DNA from 3 places in the Amycolatopsis roodepoortensis genome. Region 3 is predicted to be linked to each of the others. Evidence: riboswitches for the same ligand, from Rfam matches in the RefSeq annotation. Region 3 holds a riboswitch; each other region holds the start of a gene.
The links. A riboswitch is a leader RNA that binds a small molecule or an ion and turns the genes downstream of it on or off. The one in region 3 is predicted to bind cobalamin.
Positions count from the first base shown of each region.

Region 1: linked by a shared signal. The riboswitch ahead of metE (5-methyltetrahydropteroyltriglutamate--homocysteine S-methyltransferase) and the one ahead of NQK81_RS40670 (prenyltransferase/squalene oxidase repeat-containing protein) in region 3 are both predicted to bind cobalamin.
Region 2: linked by a shared signal. The riboswitch ahead of NQK81_RS39810 (ABC transporter substrate-binding protein) and the one ahead of NQK81_RS40670 (prenyltransferase/squalene oxidase repeat-containing protein) in region 3 are both predicted to bind cobalamin.

Region 1 is NZ_CP102415.1:1,720,255-1,723,522, reverse strand. It holds gene metE (5-methyltetrahydropteroyltriglutamate--homocysteine S-methyltransferase) at 1-1,746, opposite strand, end outside; cobalamin riboswitch at 1,848-2,069, opposite strand; gene NQK81_RS07820 (ribonucleotide-diphosphate reductase subunit beta) at 2,388-3,268, opposite strand, start outside.
Region 2 is NZ_CP102415.1:8,290,224-8,293,491, forward strand. It holds gene NQK81_RS39805 (ABC transporter permease) at 1-223, opposite strand, end outside; gene NQK81_RS39810 (ABC transporter substrate-binding protein) at 225-1,733, opposite strand; cobalamin riboswitch at 1,836-1,962, opposite strand; gene NQK81_RS39815 (class I SAM-dependent methyltransferase) at 2,003-2,746, shown strand; gene NQK81_RS39820 (TMEM175 family protein) at 2,722-3,268, opposite strand, start outside.
Region 3 is NZ_CP102415.1:8,451,579-8,454,846, reverse strand. It holds gene NQK81_RS40675 (hypothetical protein) at 1-1,231, opposite strand, end outside; cobalamin riboswitch at 1,299-1,413, opposite strand; cobalamin riboswitch at 1,501-1,626, shown strand; gene NQK81_RS40670 (prenyltransferase/squalene oxidase repeat-containing protein) at 1,659-2,663, shown strand; gene NQK81_RS40665 (helix-turn-helix transcriptional regulator) at 2,781-3,268, opposite strand, start outside.

The sequences.
Region 1 (3,268 bases), 2.8 Mb from region 3:
GGCCAGCGCCACCTGGCGGGCGGTCTCGCCCAGCGGCTGGTCGTCGCGGACGAACGACCACGCCAGGATCGTCACCGGACCGGTCAGCATGCCCTTGACGGGTTTGTCGGTCAGGCTCTGCGCGTAGCGCGCCCACTCGACGGTCATCGGCTCGGGACGCGAGACGTCGCCGTACAGGATCGGCGGCCGCACGCAGCGCGAACCGTAGGACTGCACCCAGCCGAAGTCGGTGGCCGCGAAGCCCGCCAGCCGCTCGGCGAAGTACTGCACCATGTCGTTGCGCTCGGGCTCGCCATGCACCAGCACGTCCAGGCCGAGGTCTTCCTGCAGCCGGATGACGCGCCGGATCTCGGCCTTCATCGCGGCCTCGTAGCCCGCGTCGTCCAGCGAACCCGCCTTGTGCGCCGCCCGCGCTTTGCGGACCTCGGTGGTCTGCGGGAACGAGCCGATCGTGGTGCTCGGCAACGGCGGCAGATCCAGCGCGGCCTGCTGCGCCGCCGCGCGCCGGGCGTAGGGGGAGCGGACGGTGTCCTCCGGCCGCAGCGCCTCCAGCCGGGCGCGCACCCCGGAGTCGGCCAGATCGGCCGCCGCCGCGCGATCCGCGGCCGCGGCACGGGCGGTGGAGAGGTCGACCCCCTCTTCCTTCAGTGCGCGCCCGAGCAGGACGACCTCGTCGACCTTCTGCTTGGCGAAGGCGAGCCAGCCCTTGAGACGCGGGTGGAGCCCGTCCTCCCGCTCGACGTCGTAGGGCACGTGCAGCAGTGAGCACGACGTCGACACGCTGACCGACCGCGCGGTGCCCAGCAGGGTCGCCGCCCGGCTGAGAGCGCGGGCCGGATCCGTGCGCCACACGTTGCGTCCGTCCACGACACCGGCGAGAACCTCCTTGTCCCGCAAGGCGGGCTCGGCGGCGACAGCGTCCACAAAGGACTCATCGGTGACGAGGTCGACGGCGATCGCGTCGATCGGGGAACGGGCGAGCACGCCCAAGCCGCGACCGAGACCGCCGAAGTACCCGGCGACCAGGATCTTGGGCCGCGCGGTCTCCTTCGCGAGCCGGTGATAGGCGCGGATGAGCGCGTTGAGCTCCCGCTCGGTGCGGTCGGCCGCGAAGGCGGGCTCGTCGAACTGGACCCACTCGACGCCTTCGTCGTGCAGACGGCGCAGCAGCTCGACGTAGCCGTCGAGGAGGTCGTCGAGCAGGTCCAGCGGGCGGAAGCCCTCCGGAGCGGCCTCCGACGGCTTCGCGAGCAGCAGGAACGTCACCGGACCCACCAGCACCGGCCGGGTCTCGACGCCGACCGCGCGGGCCTCGCGGTATTCGTCGAGCGGTTTGGTGCCGGCGAGCGAGAACGTCGTGTCCGGGCCGAGTTCGGGGACGATGTAGTGGTAGTTCGTGTCGAACCACTTCGTCATCTCCATCGCCGGCGCGTCCTGCACCCCGCGTGCGGCGGCGAAGTAGGTGTCGAGCGGCGAGAGGCCGAGCGTGGTGAAGCGCTTCGGTAGCGCTCCGAACAGCTCGGCGGTGTCGAGCACTTGGTCGTAGTGGGAGAAGGTGTTGCAGGGGAAGGAATCCAGTCCCGCGGCCTTGAGTTCCCGCCAGGTCCGGGTGCGCAGCGCGCGGCCGGTGGCCAGCAGTTCGGCCTCGTCGATCTTGCCCGCCCAGTAGCGTTCGAGTGAACGCTTGAGTTCCCGGTCCGGTCCGATCCGGGGGTAGCCCAGCACTGTCGTGCCGATTTCGGTCACAGCTCTCTCCTCGCGAGCTTGTCGTGAGAGCCCGGAGCGCGCGCAGGAGTGACCGCCGTTCGGTCGCGCCCATCCCACGAGGCCCGGACTCACGCACGCCGTCGGCGCGCGTACCACGGGCAGGTCTTCGGACTCGTGGGCGACTCGCTCGCGCCTACCGGCCGTCGCTTCCCGGGACGCCATGCCCAGTGCTTTACCGTGTCTCGCACGGTGACGGCTTTCGTTCCCACATACCGCTGCGGGGCAGTCCCGGATTCGCACCGGGTTCCCTGTTACCTCGACCGGCCGGGGAGGCCGGGCGAACCAGTAGCACCCTGGAGCGTACCGAGGCGCGCCAGTGGCCCGCTGGACATGTGACGAACCGGACGCCACGCGTGACCAGACGGACGACACGCGTGATTGAACGACGAACTCGCGTGATCGGGGGCGTAACTCGGGTGATTGAGGGCGTAACTCGGGTGATTGAGGGCGTAACTCGCGTGTTTGGAAACGGAACACGCCGGGCGGAGGCCGCCCGGCGTGTCGTCCGTCTGATCACGTGAGTTCGCCGCTCAATCACGTGAGTTACGTGTCTGATCACGCGAGTTACGTGTCTGATCACGTGAGTTACGTGTTCGAGCGCGCGAGTTGCGTGTGGGGGGTCAGTCCCAGTCGAGGGCGCCGCCCGACTGGTACTCGATGACGCGGGTCTCGAAGAAGTTCTTCTCCTTCTTGAGGTCCATCGCCTCCGACATCCACGGGAACGGGTTCTCGGTCTCGCCGAAGATCGGCGCGAGACCGATCTGCTGCGCCCGCCGGTCGGTGATGAAGTGCATGTACTGCTCGATCAGCTCGGCCGAGAGCCCGAGCATGCCGCGCGGCATGGTGTCGCGGGCGTAGGCGACCTCGAGCTCGCACGCCTCGGTCAGCATGGTGCGGACCTCGGCCTGGAACTCCTCGGTCCACAGGTGCGGGTTCTCGATCTTGATCTGGTTGATGCAGTCGATGCCGAAGTTCAGGTGGATCGACTCGTCGCGCAGGATGTACTGGTACTGCTCGGCGATGCCGACCATCTTGTTCCGGCGGCCGAGCGAGAGGATCTGCGCGAAGCCGGTGTAGAACCACATGCCCTCGAAGATCACGTAGAACGCGACGAGGTCGCGCAGGAAGGCCTGGTCGGCTTCCGGCGTGCCGGTCTCGAAGTCCGGGTTCTCCAGGTTCTGCGTGTACTTCAGCGCCCACGCGTCCTTGTCCGAGATGGACGGGACCTCGCGGTACATGTTGAACAGCTCGCCCTCGACCAGGCCGAGGCTTTCGCAGATGTACTGGAAGGTGTGCGTGTGCACGGCCTCCTCGAACGCCTGGCGCAGCAGGTACTGGCGGCATTCGGGGTTGGTGATCTGCCGGTACACCGCGAGCACGATGTTGTTGGCCACCAGCGATTCCGCGGTGGCGAAGAAGCCGAGGTTGCGCTTGAGCATGGTGCGCTCGTCCTCGGTGAGGCCGTCGGGCGACTTCCACAGCGCGATGTCGGCCTGCATGG
Region 2 (3,268 bases), 160 kb from region 3:
CGCTCACCAAACCCGAAATCCAGTGCCCGAACCGGTCGAGGACCGGCTGGTCGAGGCCGAGCCGGTGGCGCACGGTCGCCACCTGCTCGTCGGTGGCCTGCTCGCCGAGCACGACCGACGCCGCGTCGCCGGGAAGCAACGCGGTCACGGCGAACGTCGCGACCAGCACGAACATCGCCTGCAGTACCGCGAAACCCAGCCGCCGGGCGGTGTAACCCGGCACGTCAGGACAGCCGGGCGCGGTCGAACCTCGCCCAGTCGAAGGTGTTCGGCGGCGCGGTCACCAGTCCGGAAACCCGCTTCGACACACCGATCGTCCAGGTGCTGAACCCCCAGGCGAGCAGGCCTCCGGACGCGTGCACGATCCGCTGCGCGTCACCGAACAGCGCCAGCCGGGCACCTTCGTCCGCGGTGGCCGCCGCCCGGTCCATGAGGGCGTCGAACTCCGGCGAGGCGAAGCCGTTGACGTTGTTCGAACCGCCGGTCCGGAAGCGCTGGTTGAGGAACGTCGGCACCGGCAGGGTGGCCGTGCGGGTCAGCGCGGCGACGCCCTTGGTCTTGATCTCGCTGAAATAGGTGCTCGACGCGCGCGTGTTCGGCGTGACCTTCAGCCCGATTTCCCCGAGTTGCCGGGAAATCAGCGTGGCCGCGGTGGCGAAACCCGGGTCGACGTCGCTGGTTTCGACGGCGAAGGCCAGCCCCTCCGCGCCCGCCTCCCGGACGAGCGAGCGGGCCAGTTCCACATCGCGCCCGCGCTGGGGGATACCGGCGGCGTACCCGCGGAGTCCCTTGCCGAACAGGTCGTTGCCGATCTCGCCGCGCCCGGCCAGTGCGACGCGGTTCAGCGCCTCTCTGTCCACTCCGGACAGTACGGCGCGGACCAGCCTCGGGTCGGCGAACGGCGGCTGCGTCACGCGCAGGATCATGCCCTGCATCGTCGTTCCCTTGGCTTCGAGCAGCGAGACGCGCGCGTCACCGGCCAACCGGGCCGCGGTTCCGGCCGCGAGATCGTGGGCGTAGTCGACCTGCCCGGACAGCAAGGCGTTGACGCGCGCGGCTTCCTCGTTGACCGGGACGAATTCCAGTTCGCCGACGTTCGGCGCACCGTCCCAATGGGACTCGTTCCTGCGGAACACCGCCGGGCCGCCAGGGGTGAACGAGACGAACCGGAACGGGCCGGAGCCGACCGGCGCCGTGAAGTCCGTCGTACCGGCGGGCACGATCTCTGCGCCCGGAGCGCCCCAGCCCGACGGGAACTCGAAGTCGGGAGCGGTCAGGACCAGCTCGATTTCGTTGGGGGACACCGCTTTGCTGCGGCCGAAATCAACCTTCGCGAAGTACTGCCGTGACGAGGAGGCCAGTGCGGGATCGGCGATCCGCCGGAAGGTGTAGAGCACGTCGTCCGCCGTGACCGGACGGCCGTCGTGGAAGGCCGCCCGCCGCAGCCGGATCCGCCAGCGCGTGCCGGAATCGTCGCTCTCCCAGGACTCCGCGAGCCGCGGCCGCAACGAGGTGTCGGCGTTGTAGGCGACCAGCGTGTCGAAGAGCGCCTTGGCCCGCGCCTGGTCGACGAAAAGGGAGACCTGCGCCGGGTCCAGCGTCTCCTTCGAGCCGCCCGCCGCGAACGCGACCCTCAACCGGCCTGTGTCCGCCGGCGCGGTCCCGCACGCGGCCAACGGCGTGAGAGCGGCCAGGGCGAGGAGCCGCCGGCGGGTGAGCGGATGACGCGTCATAGGAACCTCCGGGACATCGAGCACTGTCCCGGGCGCGCGGCCGCACGTGAACGGGACCCCGCTCCGTACTCCACGACAGTTGGGGCTGGCGGTACCCGGCGGGCAGTCCGGCTCTCGGCACCGGGAGTCCTCCCAGGCCGATCACGGTTGCGGGTCAGCGCCGGATTCACACCGGCTTCCCCCGACGGGCACCTTCTTGCGTTGTGGCGCCCACGGTAACCCATGACCGGGATGTGCTACACAGGATCAAGATCACGAAGGGGAGGCCGGTGGACGAGAAGTTCGCGGCGGACTGGGTACGCCGGTGGGACATCCAGCAGGAACGCTACATCGCCGACCGCGAAGAACGCTTCGCCGTGCTGATCGACGTCGTCGAGCACGTATGCCGTGGCGTCGCCGAGCCGCTGGTGCTGGACCTCGGCTGCGGACCGGGATCGCTGGCCACGAGGCTCGCCGGGCGGCTCCCGCGGGCACGGATCGTCGGCGTCGACAACGACCCCTTCCTGCTCGCGCTCGCCAGGGCCACCCGGCCGCCGGGGGCGGAAATCGAGTACCTCCAGGCGGACCTCGCCCAGAGCGGCTGGCTGAAGTGGGGGCCGGTCGACGCCGCGGTCTCGACGACCGCGTTGCACTGGCTGCGTCCCGAGCGGCTCGCCGAGGTCTACCGTGACCTCGCCGGAGCGCTGAGGGCGGGCGGAGCGCTCGTCAACGGTGATCACTTCTACGACGAACAGCCTGCCATCCGCGAACTCGCCGAGGTGGTCAAGAACCGGCGGGCGGAGCGTGCCGGGGTCGGCGCCAACGAGGAATGGAAGGTATGGTGGGCCGCGGTCGCCGCCGATCCCGCGCTGCGTGAGCGGTTCACGGCCGACGAGCTGCGCGGCATTTCGACCGGCTACGGCAACCGGTTGAGCCCGCAGGAACACACCAGGCTGCTCCGGGAAGCGGGCTTCGCCGAAGTGGCCCCGGTGTGGCAGTTCGGCGACGACTACGTCCTGACGGCCTTGCGCTGACGCCGATCCGGCCGTCGGTCCTGCACGCGGCGGGCGACGGCGAGCACGACAGGCGCCGCGAGCCAGCACAGGTAGGCGGCGGTGTCGTTAGTCAGGAACGAGACGGGTACGGAGATCCCGAACACCGCGGCCAGGCAGACGCTGCGAGTCAGGCTTTGGGCGAACACCTTCGGCGGCCCGCCGGTCCCGTACAGGTGTCCGCGCCGGATCTCCCGGATGATCAGCGCGAACGACGCCGAGGCCAGGACCTGCACCATCGCGTACACGCTGAACCGGAGCGGGAAGGCGCCCTCGGCGGTGATGACCCGCGTCGCGAACGGCATCAGGACCTGCATGAACAGCCAAGCCAGGGTGAGGCTGATCAGGCGCCCGTTCAGTGCGCGGACGTAGGGGAAGATCTCGTGGTGCGCTCGCCAGTGCGCGGAGATCACCACGAAGCTGAGCGCGAAGGCGATGTATTCCTTGCCGTGGGCCGAGATCGAGCTCAGCATGGCGCCGGTGGTGTCGCCGTGGGGGATCGGG
Region 3 (3,268 bases):
TCGTCGTGGGAGCAGGGGCGACGTTGGCCGGCGGCCGGACGTCACCCTTCGCGAGCGCGTAGAAGCCGACCTGCGCCAACCCGAGCGAAGCCTGGGCACCCGCACGGATCCAGGTGTCGAGCCCGCTGATCCCCGACGTGCGCGCGGACTCGTAGTCGGCGGGGTTGTAGGCGATCGCGCCGAGCTCGCCCGCGAGCTTGGTACCGGAGTCGGCGGCGGCGTTCGCCTGCGCGGATTTGAGGTACCGCACGCCCTTGTCCACCGCCGCGTCCGCGCCGCCGGCGTCGGCGAGCGCCTGGACGATCAGGCCGGTGCTGTTGGTGTTCGGTGCTTCGGTGCTGACGCCACCACCCCAGCCGCCACCGGCGGTCTGGTTCGCCTTGAGCCACGAGACGGTCTTGGCGATCGGCGCGTCGAGCCCGGTCGCGCCCGCCTTCCGTGCGGCCAGCAGCGCCGAGAGCCCGAGACCGGTGGCGTCGCCGTCCGACGGCGAAAGGTCGAGCGGTTTCCCCTCGTCGCAGGTCGAGATCTTGCGGCCGTCCGGCGTGACGTGGTCACCGGTCTCGTTCGTCGGGATGTCCTTGAAGAAGAGGCGGAAGTAGCCCTCGGAACACTGCTGGGTCAGCAGCTTGTCGATGGCGAGCCGTTCACTCTCCCCCGCCGCGGCTAGCCCGATGACGCCGAGCGCCTGGCCGAACGTGTTCGCGTCGTTGTTCACCGGGCCGGTGTGCTCCGGATCCTTGGAGTAGTCGCTGATCCGGCCCTTGTCGGGGCCCTTGCGCATGATCGCGGCATGGGTCTCGGCGACCAGGTCGTATCCGTCGACGTTTCGCGGGTCCCGGCCGGAAACCTGCGCGGCGACCAGCATCTTGGCCAGCGAGCCGCCGACGACGACCTTGTCGTACCCGCCCCCGGGAATCAGCCCGTCCCAGGTGAAGTAGTCGGTGGCGTGGCCTTCTTCGTCGAGGAACCTCATGATCGGCTCGGCCTTCGTGCCGTCGCCCGAGGCGTACATCGCGAAAAGGACGTCGAGCATCACGCCGTGGTCCGGCAGTGTGCCGCCGCTGGGATTCTCGAGCGTGCCGTCCGGCTTCAGCTTCGTCGCGAGCCAGCGGGAATTCGCCTTCGCGGCGCCGAGGTCGTTCGCGGCGGCGGCCGTCCCGGTGAGCAGTGCGGCGACCACGCCGACGCTGACGGCGAACGCCATCGCGGCCAGGTACCCGCGGCGCATGGCTCCTCCTTGCGGCGTGACGGAGGACGGCGCGGGACGCCGCGGTCACCCCTGTTTATCGCGACAGTGGTTCGTTCATCCGCCCGTTCGGTATCCCGGCTCGCCCTGGTGAAGGGCCTACGGTTGCGCGACAGCGCCGGATTTCGACCGGCTTCCCCGTCACGGGCGGCGGTGTTCTGTTGTCGAGCGAGGCGAGGTTAACACTCGATCACCTCCGGCAGGCACCGCTGACCAGGTCGGTCATCAGGATCACACCGGTCCTTCGCGCACGGCGGTACTCTTCGGTTCGTCCGATTCAGCGCGGTCGTGGGGGAAGTCCGGTGAGAGTCCGGCGCTGTCCCGCAACGGTGTGCCTCCAGGCGAGCCCGGTCACCCACGTCGCGCGGTGTCACCGACTCCTGTCGTGGAAATGCGGGAAAGGGTTCTCATGAGACGTTTGGTTTTCGCTGTCGTGCTGCTGTGCGGCATCGGGCTGGTCGCCGCTCCGGCGGCGGCCGCGGCCACCCACAACAAGGCGGACGCCGCCGCGGGCTGGCTCGCGAGGCAGATGACCGACGGGGAACGGTTCGAAGCCGACTTCGGCGGCCAGAAGTTCCCCGACCAGGGTTTGACGATCGACGCGATCTTCGCGTTCGCCGCCGCCGGGGTGTCGGACACGAACGCGGGCAAGGCGATCGCGTGGCTGGCGAAACCGGAGATCACCACGGCCTATGTCGGCGGTGGCACGGAGGCGTACGCGGGCGCGCACGCCAAGCTGCTGCTCGCCGCGCAGGTCCGCGGCAAGGACCCGGCGTCGTTCGGCGGTGTCGATCTGAAGGCGGGCCTGCTCTCGCTGCTCACGCCGTCCGGCCGGTTCTCCGACCGGTCCGAATACGGCGACTACTCCAACGCTCTTTCGCAGTCGCTCGCCCTGCTGGCGCTGGACCGCACCGGCGAGGCGCCGGCGCGGGCCGTGGCGTTCCTCGCGGGCAGCCAGTGCCCGGACGGCGGTTTCCCGCTGAACTTCGGCGAAGCGACGTGCGTGAGCGACGTCGACGCGACCGCGACGGTCGTCCAGGCCCTGCGCGCCACCGGTGACGCGGTGAACGCCGGAGAGGGCACCTCCTGGCTGGTCACCAAGCAGCACCCGAACGGCGGCTTCGGTTTCGGCACCGACGCGCCGAACGCCAACAGCACCGGCCTCGCCGCGCAGGCGCTGGCCGGGCACCGCCCCGCCGCCGCGATCAAGGCGCGGGAATTCCTGCGGTCGCTGCAGACCGGCTGCGCCGGCGCCGAGGCGGACCGCGGCGCGATCGCCTACGACGCCACGGGCCTGAATCCGTCGACCGCCCCGCGCGCGACCGCGCAGGCGATCCTCGGCCTGGCCAGGGTTCCGCTGAGCGACCTGCACGGCGGCGGATGTCCGCAGGCCCCGGTCCTGGCCTGCCCGTAACTCGCGTGATCAGAGACGTGACTCGCGTGTTTGGAGGCGTAACTCACGAGTCACGCCGCTGATCACGCGAGTTACGGCTCCAATCACGCGAGTTACGCCTTCGATCACGCGAGTTCGTCATTCGCCGGCGGCGACGCGGCGCGCGAGCTCCACCCGGGACCGCACTCCCAGCGCCGTGAAGATGTTCCGCAGGTGGTGATCCACCGTGCGATGGCTGATCACCAGCCGCCGCGCGATCTCCTTGTTCGTCTCCCCCGCCGCCACCAGCCGGGTGATGGCGTCCTGCTGCGGGGTGAGCCCGGCGAGCGACCGGTGCTGGGTGTCGACGGTCTCGCCGGTCGCCCGCAGCCCGGCCCGCGCCCGTTCGGCGAACCGGGTGGCGCCGACGTTTTCGAAGCCCCGTAAGGCATCGCGGAACTGGTCGCGGGCGTCGCGGGTCCGGCGATGCCGTCGCAGCAGGGTGGCGTACGCGAACCGGGTCCTGGCGAGTTCCATCGCGCCGCCCGCCCGCCGGTGCGCCTCGATGGCCCGTACGAAACGCCGTTCCGCGGTCTCCGGATCCGGCGCGGTCAGCGCGTGACAGCGGTGGCTCAGCGCGAGCCAGC